Regions from separate parts of the Leptolyngbya sp. FACHB-671 genome, predicted to be linked through region 1. Evidence: riboswitches for the same ligand, from Rfam matches in the RefSeq annotation. Region 1 holds a riboswitch; the other holds the start of a gene.

Region 1 (9,053 bases):
TGGCACATACCCAAAGCATTAGAAACATTGAGATGATTAATTTGAGCTTTTGGATGATCAACTCTCCATGTAGCAACATCACGCAAATTCTCGTAAAGCGGTCCTAGCTGCCCCTGACAAGCACCAAATAGAACGTTGGCGATCTCCTGATCTTGGTGCAAGTTCAAAGGTTTGTCCCACCCTAAGCTTCTCTCCCACACCTCAATTGCAGTTTTCAAATCATTTCTACTGAACAAACTGTAGGGATGGTATTTGAGAAAAGTATTGTGAATTGGAATATACTTCTGCTTCTTGTGCGCTTTTGGTTCAAGCAGACCATCAAGATAAGGAGAGCCTGCTAGAACAACTGAGATTTTAAGCTTCTCATGAATTCGCATCAGTTCAGTCAACGCAGCGAATGAGAGCAAGTCAGCATTATTAACAATCAGCTGTTTGACTTTGCGATCTTTGAGGGTTCCCCAAGTGCGCGATCGCAACTGCCGCAACGCCCCGCAGTCAAGTGGATTGACTAGAAATGCCAAAATCAACCGAAACAAATCAGTTGGACTGCCGTGTTGTTCGATTTCAACGTAAGCAACTGGAGCAGGAGTGAGCAACAAACCGCCTTTCCGCCGAATGTTGTTTCCCGTGTAAAACATTAGAGATTTCATGATCCCCATGCGATCGGCTGTCATGACGCGGGCACAACTGCCAATATCGCGCCAGTGATTCAATTGAGTAAACAACTCTTCGTCTCGCGCCAACCCAACATAAGGATCAACCTCGCGAATCCTCTGAATTTCTGCTTGCTGCTGAGGCGATCGCTCCTTCTGCTTGCCCAGCTTTGGTACAGCGGCAGTCACAGCAACTTGAGCCGACTGCGTCGTCTGTGGCGCTGGCTGCTGGGAAGGGTGAGCTTCATCAGGCGGTTGAACCGCGAGGTTGGATTGACTCATAATGGCTTACCAACTGTCTTCAACAAACTCATTCCAGTCAGAAACGACATAAAGTGCAGGATTCACCGAAACCTCAACCTGTTCCTGTACAGATTCTAAAGGCTCTGGCGCAGCAGATTCGACTTCAGATTCAACTTTTTTAGACTTTGACCGTTTGGACTTGGTTGAATTTGCTGAAGCAGCTTGTGGAGGATGAAGTTCCACGACCTTATCAGAATGTGGAGAAGCTTTGGTAAGCCGCCTACTTTCGCTTCTGCGACGTTGCCGCATCGTCTTGACTTGCTTGATCGAGTCGTTGTACGAATCGCGCTGCTCAGCTAGAATTGAGGATTGATCGATTGCGTTACCCTCATCTCGTATCTTTTTCTTCATAGCCTCCCATTCTCTGAAGGATAAGCGTTCTCCTAGCCAATCTCTAGCGCGAATCGTACCTAAATACTCAGCAGGTTGACCATTCTCCTCTAAAGAATAGACAAGAATATAAACAATGTTGGTCGGGTTGTACAGGAGCATCACCTCACGCCCCTCATACACTTTCAAAAAGTTGGCAGTTTTGTCGTACTGCCAGTTGCCTTCCTCATCCCGACTCAAGCTTGCAGTGCAAATAAGCTTTCTAAACTCTACACACCCTCGCTCCTGCACCTTTCGCTTGGTGCTCTTCATCAGGCAGATGTCGAGCGATCGCTCACTTTCGGGCATTCGCGGCTTGAGTCCCGGTAAGCCCGCCTGCCATCGCATTGAAAGCGTCTGATTGGCAACTCTGGGATACAGATGTTGGTTGTGATGGTCTACTAAATGTCGCACTAGCTTGCGATCATAGTCCTCAAAGACCACGCAAGCATACTTCTCCGGCTGGTCTGGACGCTCTTGCAAGCTGCCACCCTTGAAGCCAGGGGTGAGGGCAGCAAACTCTGTTTTTAACGCTAGAAATAGTCGCTCTACAACGCCACCTTGTTCTTTGTACAAACGTCGTCGCAGCTTAATTCCCAGGGCTGAGGCAACATGTTTGAGGTGAGCAGATTTGAACTCTTTAGCGCGATCGGTGACGATGTACTCGGGTAATCCACCAGCTTCCCATTCTTTTTGCAGTTGATATTCAGGACCATACTGCTTGGGCAAAATTGCATGACGCAGCGCCAGAGCAACCTCGTGCGAACCCGCCGAGTCAAAGCTGAGGTAGTAACCCATAACACAGCTTGACCAGGTATCAATCACCGCTGTAATCCAGACTGAGCCAGTTAAACCTCCCTCTTCATCTGCTAACAGATTGTCTAATCGAGTATGGTCGATTTGCCACACTTGGTTACTGCGTTCAACGACAATATCTTCTTCCTCGCCTTCGTCATTAATAACTTTGATGATGATGCCAGGTCCCTGTCCAGGATTACGCACCTTGCGATTTTTCGCTTCGATGATGGGGTCCAGAACCGCGTAGACAAATACGTGGCAGGGATACTCACCCTCTTTAAGTCCTAGTTCAAGCTCAGCATGGGCTTTCACTTGATTGAACGTCAAGTTGCGAGTCATACCCAGCTTCGCCTTGACACCGTCGTTATAGGTATTGAGGATGAACTCGGTCCAATACTGGAGTGAGTGTTTCCAGCGCTTATTGCCCTTCAACTGCCCAGCATCCGATCGCACTTCTCTGGCGATCGCCGCGAGTCCGTCCTGTTGCGCCTTTTCCAACCAGCGCGTGATGGTTCTTGGGTGCCTCTCCAGTCGGTCAGCCCACAACTGAATTCTTTCCTGCTTGAGGTCATCTGAGGTTTGAATAATATCTTCGATCGCATCAAGCTTTCGCATCACGAATCTTCTTTTATCCAAATCCTCAATCTCTTCGGCTAGCAGCCTATGGACTGGCCGCCCATCTTGTGCAGCTAGAGTACTGACCTGGGTTAGAGGCAGAGCAGGGGACACAAGTTCTACTTCTTTCATAAGCTAGACTGATGTGCTTTGGAGCGCAAAGAGCAAAAGGCAATTAACAGTTTAAACCGTTTTTGCTCCCAAGGAGCAAAAACGCAATTAACGACTTAATCTTAACGAGAGAATAAAAACCCACAGAAAAAGCCTAAAACCCTTGCAAGGAAGGAGTTGTAGGCTCTAACATTAGGCTGACACGATTGCCTTAAACTGGAAAAATAGCTCCTTAACGGACAAAAGAGGTTCTGGTAACAGTTTCGCCCGTTTTAAGGTGCGACCCAGGAAAGAGTAGGGGCGCACCGCAGTGCGCCCCTACAGAAATTGATATGTCGTGAAATCTGTCTAAAGGGATTTCGGTAAGGATGGGCGATCGGAAATTAGAACTGCGGCTAATCGGGTAAAATACCCCGCTGGTTCAGTCCTAAACAGTGCTATGGCGGTTTTTAACCGTATAAAAAACATATCGTTTCTGTAGGTGCGAACAACCGTTTGCGTCTACCTGTGGTTTGTTGATCTGAAAGCCGTTATCAATCAGTGGGTTCTACAAGACTTCCATTCATCCGGCTTCAATATGGGAGAAATCAAACAGAATTTGGTGAGTTTAAAAAGGTTCACCAATAAACAAATCTAGCGAGGGATGAGAACACTGGGATTTTCAGTAGTCTGAAAGGTAATTTGAAAAGCAACTTTAAAGCCGTATTTTAGAAAAGTGAACGTAAGCAGTGAGTGGCTGAGCCAACAAACGAGGGCCCTAGGTGAGCGAGTAAGTACCCTATTACAACACGCTCACTCCAATTCATTACAACATCCAGAACTGTTGTCCGAAGCATTGGAAGAACTGGGTACTTCCCTGGAAGAACTCCGAATGTCTCAGGAGGTACTGAACCAGCAGAATCAGGAATTGTTAGAAGCTCATGCAGCATTAGAAGTAGAACGACAGCGCTACCAGGAGCTATTCGAATGTGCTCCTGATGGTTATTTAATCACTGACCCCGAAGGCAATATTCAGCAAGCTAATCATGCTGCTAGTTTGTTGCTCAAGGTGCCGCAGAAGTATTTGCTCGGGAAACCTCTAACCGTGTTTATGCCTCAGCCTGAGCATCAAGCTTTTTGGAACGAACTGAACCGATTGCAGCAGGTTGAACGACTTCCAGAGTGGCTCACTCGATTGCAGCCTCGCGGTGCCCCTTCTTTTGATGCAGCGCTAACGGTTACTACAGTGTTTGACTCCAAAGGTAATTCTGTGGGGTTGCGCTGGCTACTGCGAGACATCAGCGAACGCAAGCAACTCGAAGCAGCGCGGTTGCAGAATGCACTGGCTGAAATGACCAATCAGGCACTAGAAGCAGAAATTGCTCGGCGGAGACAATTGGAGCAGGAACTGCGACAACAAGCAGAATCTCTGAATCAGGCAAGTACTCTCAAGGATGAATTTTTGGCGATCGTCTCTCACGAACTGCGATCGCCCCTCAACGCTATGTTGGGCTGGACGCAGATGCTTCGCAACAAGCAGTTAAATGAGTCAATGGTTGCTCGTGGATTAGAGACAATTGAGCGAAATGCTAGAGCGCAAGTAAAACTAGTCGAAGACTTGCTGGACATCTCTCGGATCATTCGGGGCAAGCTTTTCCTTAATATTCGGACTATCAATCTGGTGTCAGTGATTCAAGCAGCGATCAAGTCTGCACAGCCTGCTTTCACGGCTAAAAATATTCAAATTCGGACGGTATTAGATGAATCAGCCACTTTCGTATTGGGAGATGGCGATCGCCTCCAGCAGATCGTTTGGAATTTGCTTGCTAACAGCACCAAGTTCACGCCTCAACACGGACTAATTGAAGTTCGACTAGAGCGCATTGCCACTAACGCTGTGATTACCGTAAGAGACACCGGGGAAGGCATTCGTTCAAATTTTCTGCCTTACGTTTTTGATCGCTTTCGTCAGGCAGAACAGGCCACCACTCGGTGTCACGGCGGATTAGGTTTAGGACTGGCGATCGTGCGTCAATTGGTAGAAATACACGGAGGAACGGTTGAAGCAGACAGCCCAGGCGAAGGGCAAGGAGCCACTTTCACAGTCACTTTGCCTTTGCTGGTAAACAAAGAGGAAGTCAGAGGATGGGAAGAGATTTACCCTTCCAACCTCTCACCCTTTCATCCCCTCCTGGGTTTGCAAGTTTTAGTAGTTGATGATGAAGCAGACAACCGTGAATGGATAGCTGTTGTGCTGAAGGATGCTGGCGCAAACGTCAAGACAGTCACCTCAGCCAATGAAGCTTTGCAAGTGATTCAACAGTCGCAGCCCGATATTTTAATCAGCGACGTGAGAATGCCAGAACAGGATGGCTATGCGCTAATTCGTCAGGTACGGGAAATCGAATCAGAGCGCCCAAACTTGATCCCAACTACCGCAAAGCACGCTCACCTTCCGGCGATCGCCTTAACTGCTTATGACAGAGAAGATGATGATCGCAGGCAATTGCTAGATGCAGGCTTCCAGCTTCATCTACCTAAGCCAGTTGAGCCCACTGCACTGGTGGCAGCAGTAGTCAGTCAGATTAAGTGCGTTTGAGCCCGGGATGCTTTGCTTTACTGAACCACCACGTCTTCTGACTCTTGCAGCTTCTTCCCGATGCGAGGTTCTGTGCCTGCCATCAATCGCTGAATGTTGCTGCGGTGCCGCCAAATGACGTAAAGCCCACCTGCGATCGCCAACAGCTGATAGGGCAAAGGCTGATTCAGTGTCACGATGAGAACACAGCCTGCGATCGCCGCCACAATCGATCCCAAGGACACAATTCTAAACAGCGCCAACACGATCCCAAAGGCTGCCAGTGCACCCAACCCGACCATCCACGACATTGCCAGCAAAACACCTAGCCCTGCTGCAACTGATTTGCCGCCGCTAAAGCCAATCCAGATTGATTTGCTGTGTCCAAAGATGGCAAGCAATCCAGCGATTGTCACCGCCCAGGGCACCCAGATTTCTAGATCAATCGATGCAGGAGTCGTAGCAACCACCGCTGGCAATGTATAGAGCCAACGCGTGAAGGCGATCGCCCCCACTCCCTTCAACACATCAATCAGCAGCACTGCCAGCGCTGGCAGTTTACCTAGCGTTCGCAAAACATTTGTCGCGCCCGTCGAGCCAGACCCATGCTGCCGAATGTCAATTCCTTTCAATCGCCCAATCCAGTAGCCCGTGGGAATAGCGCCCAGCAAGTAAGCCACGACCACTACGATACCGCCCCACATTGCCCACGTCGCCATTAGGACAAGCCTCACTCAAAGCAAAATCAAAAAGTATTGCACCATCAGTTTACCGTGATGCCACAGGCTTTTGTTTCGGTCTGTCAAAAGATACATTGACGCACCTAAAGAGCAGTGCTAACTTATTTGGAAATCGAATAAGTAAGTCAGCCTAATCTGGACTGGCGTTTGTCTGCGATTCAGCCTCAAACGCAAATTCAGAGCGGAGGAACCAAATTTTGGGGCTTATCGTTAGCACGGTTATGAAGCTTGTTGGTTAGGGAGATTGCTCGTTCATCCCTCATCCTTCATTCTTCATCCCTAACGAGGGACACCTCTCAGTCCTAGCCCGTCAGCTAACTCCGTCGGCATTGAGAGGAGACTGAAGAATCAGCATTTTACTACTGCTCGATACTTCAGTGTCCTCGTATACACGCAAGGACGCTTTTTTTGTGCTCTCTACCGAGCGGCACAGCGTTCCTTGGTCTGCGATCGCCTCGCACTCTCAGGAGAGTTCAATGCTGCTGCAATTCAACGTTCAGATTATTCTTGTCGCTGCTCAGGCAACATGGCGGCGATCGCTGCGTCCAGCCCTGGTTCGAGACTCGGTATTGCTCCCGCTGCTAGGGTTTGCAGGATTGATTCTACTGTGGTGGATCGTTGCTACCTTGAGAAGTGAAATGATGCCGACTCCCTGGCAGGCTCTAGTCGCAAACCTCGACTACATTCTGCATCCGTTCTACAGACGCGGTCCAGGGAATTTAGGAATTGGCTGGTTGTTAGCGGCAAGTTTGCGTCGAGTCTTGATTGGGTTTGTGTTGGGTGCTCTGGTTGCCATTCCCGTCGGCTTCTTAATTGGAATGTCAAAGCAGGCCATGCTAGCGCTGAATCCCGTTATTCAAATTCTCAAGCCCGTTTCTCCTCTGGCATGGCTACCGATCGCCCTTGCTATCTTTAACCTGGCAAACCCTTCTGCCATCTTCGTAATCTTTATTACCTCCCTTTGGCCAACCATCATCAACACAGCCTTAGGGGTATCAAGCGTTTCTAAAGACTATATTGACGTAGCGCGAGTACTAGAAATGCCCCGCTGGAGACAGGTACTCAAAATCATTCTGCCTGCAAGCTTGCCCTACATTTTCACAGGACTGCGGATCAGTTTAGGAATCGCTTGGCTGGTCATCGTTGCAGTTGAGATGCTAACAGGCGGTGTCGGAATTGGCTTCTTTGTATGGGACTCCTGGAATCGACTCAACTTGAGCTCTGTCTTCCTGGCAGTGATTGTAATCGGAGTCACAGGGCTGGTCTTGGACTACATCGTTGGCAAAATTCAGGAGTGGGTGACACACCGCCCTGCCTCCCAGACCTGATCTAACTTCATTAATCGCTACACCTTGCATCACCTCATTCCCAGCAAGAGGGCTAAGCATGACTGACATTTTTGACACTTCCTGGAGTCGGAGAAGATTCATTAAACGATTTGGCGCAACCGCAAGTGGATTGGCGTTAGCTTCTTGCGTCAAAGGAAGCACGGGTTCAAATATCCTCACCCCTACTGCTCAGGCAGTTGACCAGGTTGTCGATCCCAGCACATTAGAAAAGCCAAATTTGACCGTTGGTTACGTTCCCGTGAACGATTGTGCACCGTTTGCGATCGCCCACGAAAAAGGCTTCTTTCACAAATACGGTCTAAACGTCAAGATCAACCGAGAAGCAAGCTGGGGCACCTCTCGCGACGGTGTCATCTTTGGTCGTTTGGATGCTGCACCCGTGGTTTCTGGTGCAGTAACCAATGCTCGCAGCGGAGCCGAAGGCGCACGTCACGCACCCTTATGTGCGGCGATGACGATTCACCGTCACGGCAACTCCATGACCATGAACAAAGCCATGTGGGAAAGCGGTGTGCGCCCCTGGCAGGAATACAACGGTGACTTGGAAGCCTTTGGTCAAGACTTTCGCCGTCACTTTAGCGGTCTGCCTCCAGAACGACGAGTCTGGGCAGTCGTGCTCAGTTCTTCCATTTATGAATACTTCATCCGCTATCTGTCAGCAGCGGCAGGAGTCAATCCATTAGATGAATTTCGGATCATCATCACGCCACCACCCCAAATGGTTTCTAACATTCGCATTGGCGCAATGGAAGGCTACATGGTGGCAGAACCCTGGAATACCCGCGCCATTAGTGGAAATGAAGGCGTTGGTTTTACCTTTGCTCAAGGTCGAGAGATTTGGCGGGGACACCCAGACCGCGTATTAGGTGTAATGGAACCTTTCATTGAGGAAAATCCTAAAACCTATCGATCGCTGGTCAAGGCAATGATCGAAGCCTGTCAGTATTGCAGCAATCCCAACAACCGCCAAGAGGTTGCTCAAATCATCACGGGTGTATCTTACACTGCTGCAAAACCCAAAACTTGCCAGGCACCCACCGCCATTACCGAGGAGAACATCGGCTCCCTGCCTGATTGCACCACAAAATTCACTGGACCTGCCATCTTGGGTAACTACAACTACGGTGGGTTTGACGAAAAAGAGCGGATAGTCAACGATCCTGACGAGACAACTATTTTCTTCGATATGCCTTCGACCGTTTCTACGGTACCCAATGATCACTCTACGTTTCTCTGGCAGTCGCAAAGCATTTGGCTCATGACCCAAGCCGCCCGGTGGGGGCAACTTCCAGAATTTCCTAGAAATGGGGAAGAACTGGCTAGACAAGCCTGGAGAACTGACTTGTATCGTGAGATTGCCGCAGAAATGGGCATTGAGTGTCCGGCTGATGATTACAAAGTTGAACCGCCAGAGGCATTCATTGACAACGTCGGGTTTGACCCCAGTGATCCGGTTGGCTATCTGAATAGCTTTGACATTCGAGCCGATCGCCCCACTCGTATTTTCATGTCTTGAGAATTGCGGCTCTAAACCATTCCTGATCTAGATTTCTCGCTC
Region 2 (9,053 bases), on a different contig from region 1:
CTCCGATCGCGTGTCAAGATACTCATCACCTCACCAGAACTGGGTGCAGGTAAAAGCGGACTCCAGGCATTCACTTCAGCGAAGCCGCGATGATATAAGTCGTGAATTGTTTCAATTACACCATCGCGAGAGCCGATGATGAGAACTCGCAGGCGATCGCGTTCACTATTCTGAAGTGCAGAAACTTCTCTATCAATGGTAGGTACGTTGGGAGATTCTAAAAAACATTGAGACATGAGTTGTAACTCCTTAGGGTTTTTGAGGAAACCCCAAAAACCTAGCCACCCCGCACTCATTCACACGTTGCGCTAAGTGAAAGAACCAAAAGTGATACTTTCACTTTCACGACCTGAAGGGTCAGCAACGGCTTTTTTGACATGACAAGTCGGGGTGGCTAAGGGAGTGTTAAAATTCACCATTAGCCGCCAGACTGCTGTTACCAGTTTGGGGGTTAGTCGCTCATTGCTGCGTCAACAGCTTTGAGCGGCGCTAGATTCTTGGGTTTAGCCGGGTTGCCGTAAGTAAAAAAGACAACCTTAACGTGAGAGCATATCTGAGCGGACGGTATTTAGTCAAATTGATAAGTTTTAAAGTTTTTGAGGGAGTGAAGTGGGCGATCGCCTTCCTCACCAGTATTTTTTCTAGAAAATGTAAATAAAAACAGGTTTGCGAGTTTTAAATCAAGTTTTTGAGTTTTAGACCTGGTTTACGAGTTTTGAATTAGGTTTTTGAGTTTTACAGCCATTCTCCAACGAGTAAGCCATAGCGTAGGGGCAGTTCGCGAACTGCCCTTACAGGGATTTGTGGTTTATCCAAGTGAAAATGGCTGTAAATCAGGTTTCCAACTTCAAAATTAGGTTTTTGAGTTTTGAATCAAGTTTTTAAACTCAGAAAGCTTTAAGAGCAGTGCAAGGACAGGGCTGAAATACAATGGGTAAGTAACTCAGTTTAAGGCAGCAACCTTGGCAAGTAGCTGGTGGGAAATTCAAGTTCTCTGTGATCCGGTTTTGGAAGATTTGGTGTTTTGGCGGCTGGAGGTGTTTGGCTGTCGGGGTACCTCCAGCGAGATTAAGGGGCATTCCTGCCTGACCAAGGCTTATTTGCCTCAAATGCAGGCGCAGTTGTTAGATTTGGCGGCTTTGTCGCTGCTGTTGCGGCAGGATGCGCTGTGTGCCGAGTTGCCGATTCCTGCGATGCAGTGGCATTTGATTGAGGAGGAAGATTGGTCTAGCAGTTGGAAGGATCATTGGCAGCCTCAAGAGGTAGGCGATCGCTTGCTGATCAATCCTGCTTGGTTGCCCAATCCTGAAGCTAGCGATCGCAAAATTTTGCGGCTCGATCCGGGGGTTGCCTTTGGCACTGGGGCACACGCTACTACGCAGCTTTGCCTTGAGTCTTTAGAGATGCGTTTGGGTGAGCCAGGTAATGCCGTGATTGCAGATATTGGCTGCGGCTCTGGCATTCTCTCAATTGGCGCACTGTTGCTCGGTGCAAAACAAATTTATGCGGTTGACAATGACCCCTTGGCGGTGATGTCTACCGAAAGCAACCGAGAACTAAATCAAATTGAGCCACACCGCTTAATTGCGGTTGAGGGCAGCATTGAGCGACTGCCAGAGCTTACATCGGGGCCAGTAGACGGAATTCTCTGCAACATTTTGGCGGAAGTGATTATTGATTTAATTCCGCAAATGGAAGCGATCGTCAAACCCACCACCTGGGGAATTTTCAGTGGCATTTTGCTTGACCAGGTGAAACCCGTCGCTGACACGCTAGAGCAAAGCGGCTGGATTGTTGCAACGCTCTGGCGCAGGAAGGATTGGTGCTGTTTGAATGTACGGCGTTCCTAACGCTATGGAGTGTGTGAATGCATCTGATGAGAAGTGCATTCACACTTTTTAGATTTAGACAAAACGAGTCAACTGCACCCGATAGCGTTCCTTTTTGGTTACGGCGACTTCACCAATTTCCAAGCGCCCTTTGCCCCGAATCGCGACCAGGTCGCCCGATTTAAGCTGATGGCTGGGCTGGGTAACGTCCTTCCAGTTGACCCGCACATCTCCGCCACTAATCATCTCTGCCATTTTGCTGCGTGACATGCCAAACCCAGCAGAGGCAACCGCATCTAGCCGCAAAGAAGCTTCTACGGTCGTCAGTTCTTTCTTTTTGGGTTCCCGAATTTTCAGTTCGCTCAGGTCAATCTGCCGCGTTTTGACGGGAACTGAGCGTACTTGAGTCAGACTCATTTCCAGAAATGCGACCAGTTCGGGAACGACGATCGCCTGTCCGCCTCGTTCTCCCAAAACAATGATGTCGCCCACCTTGTCGCGCACCAGTCCCGTGCCTAGCAGTGACCCCAAAAAGTCGCGATGAGTCGCTGAGTCAAACAGAAAGTTTCCGGCAATGTCTAGCGCGGCGATCGCCACCTGAGACTGATCTAAAGGAATTTCAGGACGAGCGATCGCCACACGCTGACGTTCGGCTTGCGGATAGCCTCCCCAAGCCAGCAGTTGCACCTCAGTCAGCCGTGCAAACATTTGCTGCACTTCAGCTAACTCAGGCGGCGAAAGAAAATCGGTACAGACCACCTCCCAGGTTTTAATAGCCTGATCAGCCTGGTCAATGACCCGTGCAGCGCTGTCTCGATTTTCGATTCCCTGAAGCAGTTCTTCTCTAGGCAGCATAATTGAGCGATCGCCTTAAAGCTCTAATTTTAATACTGTTACAGCTACAGCGTTTTTCCAGATGAATAACACACAGGTAAGGGCGAACGGCCGTTCGCCCCTACAGCGATTTGTTCTAAGAATTGCATCTTCCAAAGAAAAAGGGGCGCACCGCAAAGCGATCGCCCCTCACGCTGGTCAAACTTGACTTGAGCAACAGACTTCGTCAGGCAGCAGCTTATAGACTACTGCTCAGTTCTCTACCTGACTCAGCCCGACAGACGCAGGAAAAACCCCGCTGCTCAAACGTTTGAACAGACACAGCAATGGTGCTGAAGCCTGTTCAGGATCATGATTAGATCGGTGCATTGTGAAAAAATGCTGACCTTTCAATCTCCCCTCAATGCCGACGAAGTTAGCTGACGGGCTAGGACTGAGAGATGTCCTTCTCAATTAACCTCAGAGATAAGCCCCAAATTTGGTTCCTCCGTTCCAGGAAGTGCGTTAAAGAAAATCGCAAGACCCGGATTAAGCTGACCTATTCAGTTTGATGACAGGATAGCCTCTAGTTAGATACTTCGTCAACCCAATGTGTTGAATATGTATTGAATAACTCGAATATGTAACTTAAAAGACAATTGCAGATCGAGATAGATTGGCGATCGCTAATTGGCTCAAACGCCTCAGCCATAAGGCATCTACCGCAAGATAGTTAGAAGCTCACCTGAAACATGTTAATTTATCAAACGTTGTATGAGTTGCGATGGGCATTTGCCCAAAAATCTCGTACTCTAAATGAGTGGTGAATGCATTCTGTAGATTCACTCACGTTTGGTTCTATTTCAGTTCTGTTTTAGTAGTTGAGTGGGAGCCTAATCCAAACCTATTGGTAGGTTTGAAGCGGAGGAACCAATTGTTTATCGGGGCTAATCTCAATATGAGAGAGACACCTTCCAGTCTTAGCCCGTCAGCTAACTCCGTCGGCCTTGGAAGGAGAACTCAAGGATTTGACTAAGCTATCTGTAGAAGTGGTTGTTTAGGCTTACAAGGTTGTAAAACCGGGAGTATCCCTAAACTTGCTAATGCAGCTAGAGTCGCTGGAGTCTCCTCAAGCAGGGTGTTTCTGTTTGGATCAAGTCTATCCAGATGGGTACAGTCCTTCTTTCCTGACCCACCTCTCATTTCTAGTTCACTTCGTGGAGAGGTCAAAGCTGTGAAAATCAAACCGATGTTAGCTCGTCTGCAAGGTACGCTAGGTCAACGCAACCTGGTCGAGCAAATGCTGCTGTTACCAGAGCCAGAAGTGTCTGCGTCAGCTAATTTTCAGTCGCAGGAGCTAGCCCAAGAGTCGATTAATCTGATGGTTGGCTACACGGGTTCTCCTTGCAGCCAAACGGCTCTAGATCTGACTTTTTGGATGGCGCACCAAACTCGTTTGGCGACCCAAAAGCAAGTAACAGTGCATGTGGTTTATGTGGTTGATGAGGTTGCAACCCTAACCAAAACAACTCGATCGAACTCTAAAGGAAATGGTGGGAGACAATTGCTGCACGCTTCTAGAACAGAGCGTTCTAGCACTGCAACGTTGACCCGTCCTGAAACTCCATTTGAGCAAGCAGACCGGATTCTTTGGCAGGCTCGGTGCCTAGCTGAGGAATGGCGCGGGTCGCTAAATACTCACTTGCGGATTGGAAATTGCGCTGAGGAGTTAAAGCAGGTGGCGATCGCCGAATCTGCCGATGTCCTCGTTTTGGGTTGCCGTTCTGTTCGCCATCCTCTAATTTCGCAGTGGTCCAAAAGGTTTCCCTGCGCAGTTTTAGGAATTCCGGCGATCGTCAATCTAGATTTGTAGCTACACATTTTTTACAGCAATTTCCACTTGGATAAACTACAAATCTCTGTAGGGGCAGTTCACGAATCGCCCCTACACCTTACCCGTTCTGAGAATTCTAAAAGATTCAAATCTCCCATTCTTGAAAATTTTAGGAAACTGCAAGACGAGGTAGCTTCTTTGAAGGAAGTCACAAGGAAGCCACAAATCAGGATTCCGAGAACTAGTCTGTATTGCAGCTGTGTTGCAGGAAGTATGGCAAAGAAAACAGCGATAGACGAGATCTCTAAACAAGTCATAGATCTGTATAAACAGATTGATCAGCAGACCCGCGAATTTCAGATTGCTACTCAGCTTCACTGTCCGACGGGTTGTGGTCGCTGCTGCGAAAACCCTCATGTAGAAGCTACCCCTCTAGAGATGGTGCCGCTGGCAGTGGAGCTATTTCGGCAAGGTGAAGCAGCGAAATGGCTGGAGAAGTCGGCTGAGGTGAATGAAACGAATGCCTGCCTCTTTTACGAGCCTGATTCGGACGTACCCGGAAATGGACGCTGTCAGGTTTACCTTTGGCGACCGTCTATTTGCAGGTTATTTGGCTATGCAACGGTGGCAGATCGAGAGGGACAGCCCAGTTTTGCTGCCTGTATGCGCCACAAAGCAGATGTTCCAGAAGCTGTGACGACCATTCAGAAGGCGATCGCCAATGGTTTGCCTGCTCCTAGTTTTGCTGTGTCCCAACAAATTGCCCACCTCGCTCCCCATTTGAGTGCTGAGCGAATGCCGCTCAATCAGGCTCTCAACGTTGCTTTGAGGTGGGTTGGGCTGCGTTTGCAGATGGAAGAACAAGTTGAGCGATCGGACACCGATTCGGTTCAGCAAAGCAGTTAGTCCCGCGTCAATTCCACGTCCCTGCTAGGATCAAGAAGAATGAGTATGTTTCTTGATGAATAGCTATGTCATTGGACAATCTGCGCGATCTTTATCAGCAGGTCATTCTAGAGCGCTATAAAAAGCCTCGCAACCGGGGCAAAACTGATCCAGTCGATCGCTACCAGAAAGGACACAACCCTTCCTGTGGCGACACGATTGAGCTAACCCTGCAACTGAATGACGCAGAAGACCAGATTCAAGACGTAAAGTTTGAGGGAGAAGGCTGTGCGATCGCGATGGCATCGGTTGATCTGATGGCTGATGCATTGCGGGGCAAAACTACTGCCGAAGCTCTGGAAATGGTGCAAAAGTTTCAGGCAATGATGAAGGGCGAGGCAGAATTTCCTTCGGAGTTGCGAAAGCTTAACGTGATGCAGGGCGTTGCTCAGTTTCCAGTGCGAATCAAGTGTGCCAACCTGTCTTGGCATACGGTCAAGGCAGCTTTGGAACTAGCGAAGGACGTTCAGCCTGCTGGGTTTATCAGCAACGAGTAAGATTAAAATTCTGTTTTGAAGGTTGGGTACCATTGTTCCATAATCTTCAAGATATTAAGTTGAAGTGCCATCAAGAATTACAGAAAACATGCCAACCAACGTTGACTTTTTTCAATTTGCTCAATGGGCGGGGATCGCAACCCTGGTATTTGGAGCGATCGCCCTGCTTGGCTTTTTATTCAAATGGGGCATCCGGTTTCGGCTGGTTGGTGCGACAGGTTTGCTGGTGGTGCTGACAGTAGGGCTGTTTGGGCTGGGATTATTTCCCTTTACCCGCACGGTGATTCCAGGTGCGGTGCGGTACTCCACCATTTATGACTCTGGCGCTGATCGGGTGGTGATCGTGGTGCCTCAAACCATTACAGAAACAGAACTAACTGCCACTTTGCAGCAAGCAGCCAGCAATCTGTTTTCTCCCGGTCGTCTCAGTCGAGGCGATGACAAGCTAACCATTCGGGCGCGGACAGTACTACATCCCCAACCAGGAATTTCCCAACCGTTGTACTTAGGGCAAATTAGGCGATCGCTCTTTATCCGCGACGATGAGCAAATGGAAATCAAACTCTACCCCGAAAACTTCGCCCAGCTTCCCCCGCCCGAAGTACCTTCTGAAGTGGAGCCAGCCAGTATGTCCAATATGTAAGGACTTCCTGATGCAAGTGGGAGTAAGGGGAGCGAGGGAACTAGGAGTGAACAACAGCAAACTCCTCTACCCCCAACCCCTAATCCCCACTGTTCTATACAGCTTTATGAAAATTGGTATAAAGTGATTCTTACTAAATTTTTGCCTTTCGCCGCTGATGGTGATGGTTGCTTTGCCTTATGACCCATTCATCCTTGTCTCAAAGTTCGGATGTTGCGAGTTCTGCTCCGCTGTTTACGCTAAATTTGGCTCCTGCTACGGTAATCCGAGGGCAGGACGCACTGGCCCAATCGGGAGAAGCGATCGCCCGTTTGGGGAAAAGACCGCTTTTAGTGGGGGGCGATCGCACCCTAGCCGCCGTACAGCCCTTTCTTCAACCTGTTCTAGAGCAGCGGCTAGCAGCAGCTCAAGCTTCTTACGGAGCAGATTGCAGTGAGGCAAGCTTAGCGGCATTGCGGCAAGCAGCAACCGACCATGACGCAGATCTGATCATCGGGGTGGGCGGCGGCAAGGCGCTGGATGCAGCCAAGCTGCTAGCCTATCAGCTCGATCTGCCAATTGTAACGATCCCTACTTCTGCGGCGACCTGTGCTGCTTGGACTGCGCTGTCAAACGTCTACTCTGACCAGGGTGCGTTTCTTTATGATGTCAGTCTGGCTCGCTGCCCTGATCTGCTGCTGCTGGACTATCGGCTACTCCAGACTGCTTCCAACCGCACCCTAATTGCTGGGATTGGGGATGCCCTGGCGAAATGGTACGAGGCATCGGTGAGCAGCGGACACTCTGACCAAACTTTAGTGATTGGGGCAGTGCAGCAGGCGCGTGTTTTGCGCGACATTCTATTTCAAAAATCGGCGGTGGCACTTCAAGCTCCGGGCAGCGCGGCTTGGCGAGAAGTGGTGGATGCAACGGTGCTGCTGGCTGGAGTGATTGGTGGATTGGGTGGCGCTCAATGCCGCACGGTAGCGGCTCATGCCGTTCACAATGGTTTAACTCATTTGCTTGAAAGTCACGGTACGCTGCACGGAGAGAAGGTTGCTTACGGCATTTTGGTGCAGCTTCGCCTGGAGGAAATGGTGCAAGGCAATCAGCTAGCCGCAACGGCGCGCCAACAGTTGCTCAAGTTTTATGCAGAAATTGGTTTGCCTCAGAGCTTGTCTGATTTAGGCTTAGCGGAGGTGACGCTGGCAAATCTGCAACGTGCCGCAGAAGTTGCCTGTTCAGTCGGGTCTGATATTCATCGGTTGCCCTTTGAGGTTACGCCTGCTCACCTGATGGCAGCAATGGTATCTACAACAGCGCCCTGTCAGGGATTCAGAATTTCAGAGCCAGATGGAACTTCGACCAGGCAAGCGCTGTCCAATATAGCTCATTCTTCTAATGAGGTGCAGGCATGAGCTTAGACTGGATTACCCCCGCTGATCGCCTCAGTGCTCTGCCGCCCTATGTCTTTGCGCGGTTAGATGAACTGAAAGCCCGTGCCCGTGAGCAGGGACTAGATTTGATTGACCTGGGAATGGGCAACCCAGATGGACCAACGCCGCAACCCGTCGTGGATGCCGCGATCGCCGCTCTGCAAAATCCGGCAAACCACGGTTATCCGCCCTTTGAGGGAACTGCCAGCTTCCGTCGCGCCATTACTGATTGGTATGGTCGCCGCTACGGAGTTGAGCTTGATCCCGATGGTGAAGCGTTGCCGCTGCTAGGTTCTAAAGAAGGACTGACGCATTTGGCGATCGCCTATGTCAATCCAGGTGACTTGGTTTTAGTACCCAGTCCTTCCTATCCGGCTCACTTTCGCGGTCCGCTAATTGCGGGGGGCAAAATTCACAGCATCATTCTGAAGCCAGAACAGGATTGGCTGATTGACCTGGGATCGATTCCAGACTCAGTGGCAGAACAGGCGAAAATCCTGTATTTCAACTATCCCAGCAACCCCACCGCAGCAACCGCTCCCCGTGAATTTTTCCAAGACATCGTCAAGTTTGCTCGCAAACACGAAATTCTGCTAGTTCACGACCTGTGCTACGCAGAACTGGCATTTGATGGCTTTCACCCTACCAGTCTGCTGGAAATTCCCGGTGCCAAAGAAATTGGCGTGGAGTTTCACACGCTCTCCAAAACCTACAACATGGCAGGTTGGCGGGTCGGCTTTGTCGTCGGCAATCGCCATGTGATTCAGGGTTTGCGAACCTTAAAAACCAACCTGGATTACGGCATTTTTGCAGCGCTCCAGTCGGCTGCTGAAACTGCGCTGCAACTACCAGATGTTTACCTGCATGAAGTGCAGGCCCGCTACCGCACCCGTCGCGACTTTTTGATTGACGGTTTGGCAAAGCTGGGCTGGACAGTGCCCAAAACCAGAGCCACGATGTATCTCTGGGTGCCCTGCCCACCGGGAGTTGGCTCTACTGACTTTGCCCTCTCGGTGCTACAGCAAACTGGAGTTGTAGTTACTCCCGGCAATGCGTTTGGCGCAGGCGGCGAAGGCT

What was found. Region 1 has a riboswitch for cyclic di-AMP ahead of ntrB (nitrate ABC transporter permease). Riboswitches for the same ligand answer to the same signal wherever they lie in the genome.
Region 2: another riboswitch for cyclic di-AMP. It lies ahead of H6F93_RS30890 (universal stress protein); the one in region 1 lies ahead of ntrB (nitrate ABC transporter permease).

What each region holds. Positions count from the first base shown of each region.
Region 1 covers NZ_JACJOV010000133.1:75,586-84,638, forward strand. Annotated here, with positions in the region: gene H6F93_RS20200 (TniQ family protein) at 1-6, opposite strand, end outside; gene H6F93_RS20205 (AAA family ATPase) at 1-935, opposite strand, end outside; gene H6F93_RS20210 (TnsB C-terminal domain-containing protein) at 942-2,870, opposite strand; gene H6F93_RS20215 (ATP-binding protein) at 3,565-5,427, shown strand; gene plsY (glycerol-3-phosphate 1-O-acyltransferase PlsY) at 5,445-6,125, opposite strand; cyclic di-AMP (ydaO/yuaA leader) riboswitch at 6,297-6,490, shown strand; gene ntrB (nitrate ABC transporter permease) at 6,557-7,474, shown strand; gene H6F93_RS20230 (ABC transporter substrate-binding protein) at 7,533-9,011, shown strand.
Region 2 covers NZ_JACJOV010000164.1:18,096-27,148, reverse strand. Annotated here, with positions in the region: gene H6F93_RS30905 (hypothetical protein) at 1-236, opposite strand, end outside; gene prmA (50S ribosomal protein L11 methyltransferase) at 963-1,850, shown strand; gene H6F93_RS30895 (photosystem II electron transport protein, Sll1252 family) at 1,905-2,684, opposite strand; gene H6F93_RS34885 (hypothetical protein) at 2,746-2,871, shown strand; cyclic di-AMP (ydaO/yuaA leader) riboswitch at 3,053-3,207, opposite strand; cyclic di-AMP (ydaO/yuaA leader) riboswitch at 3,523-3,664, shown strand; gene H6F93_RS30890 (universal stress protein) at 3,877-4,515, shown strand; gene H6F93_RS30885 (YkgJ family cysteine cluster protein) at 4,750-5,382, shown strand; gene sufU (Fe-S cluster assembly sulfur transfer protein SufU) at 5,448-5,918, shown strand; gene H6F93_RS30875 (Ycf51 family protein) at 6,007-6,561, shown strand; gene H6F93_RS30870 (iron-containing alcohol dehydrogenase family protein) at 6,741-7,958, shown strand; gene H6F93_RS30865 (aspartate aminotransferase) at 7,955-9,053, shown strand, end outside.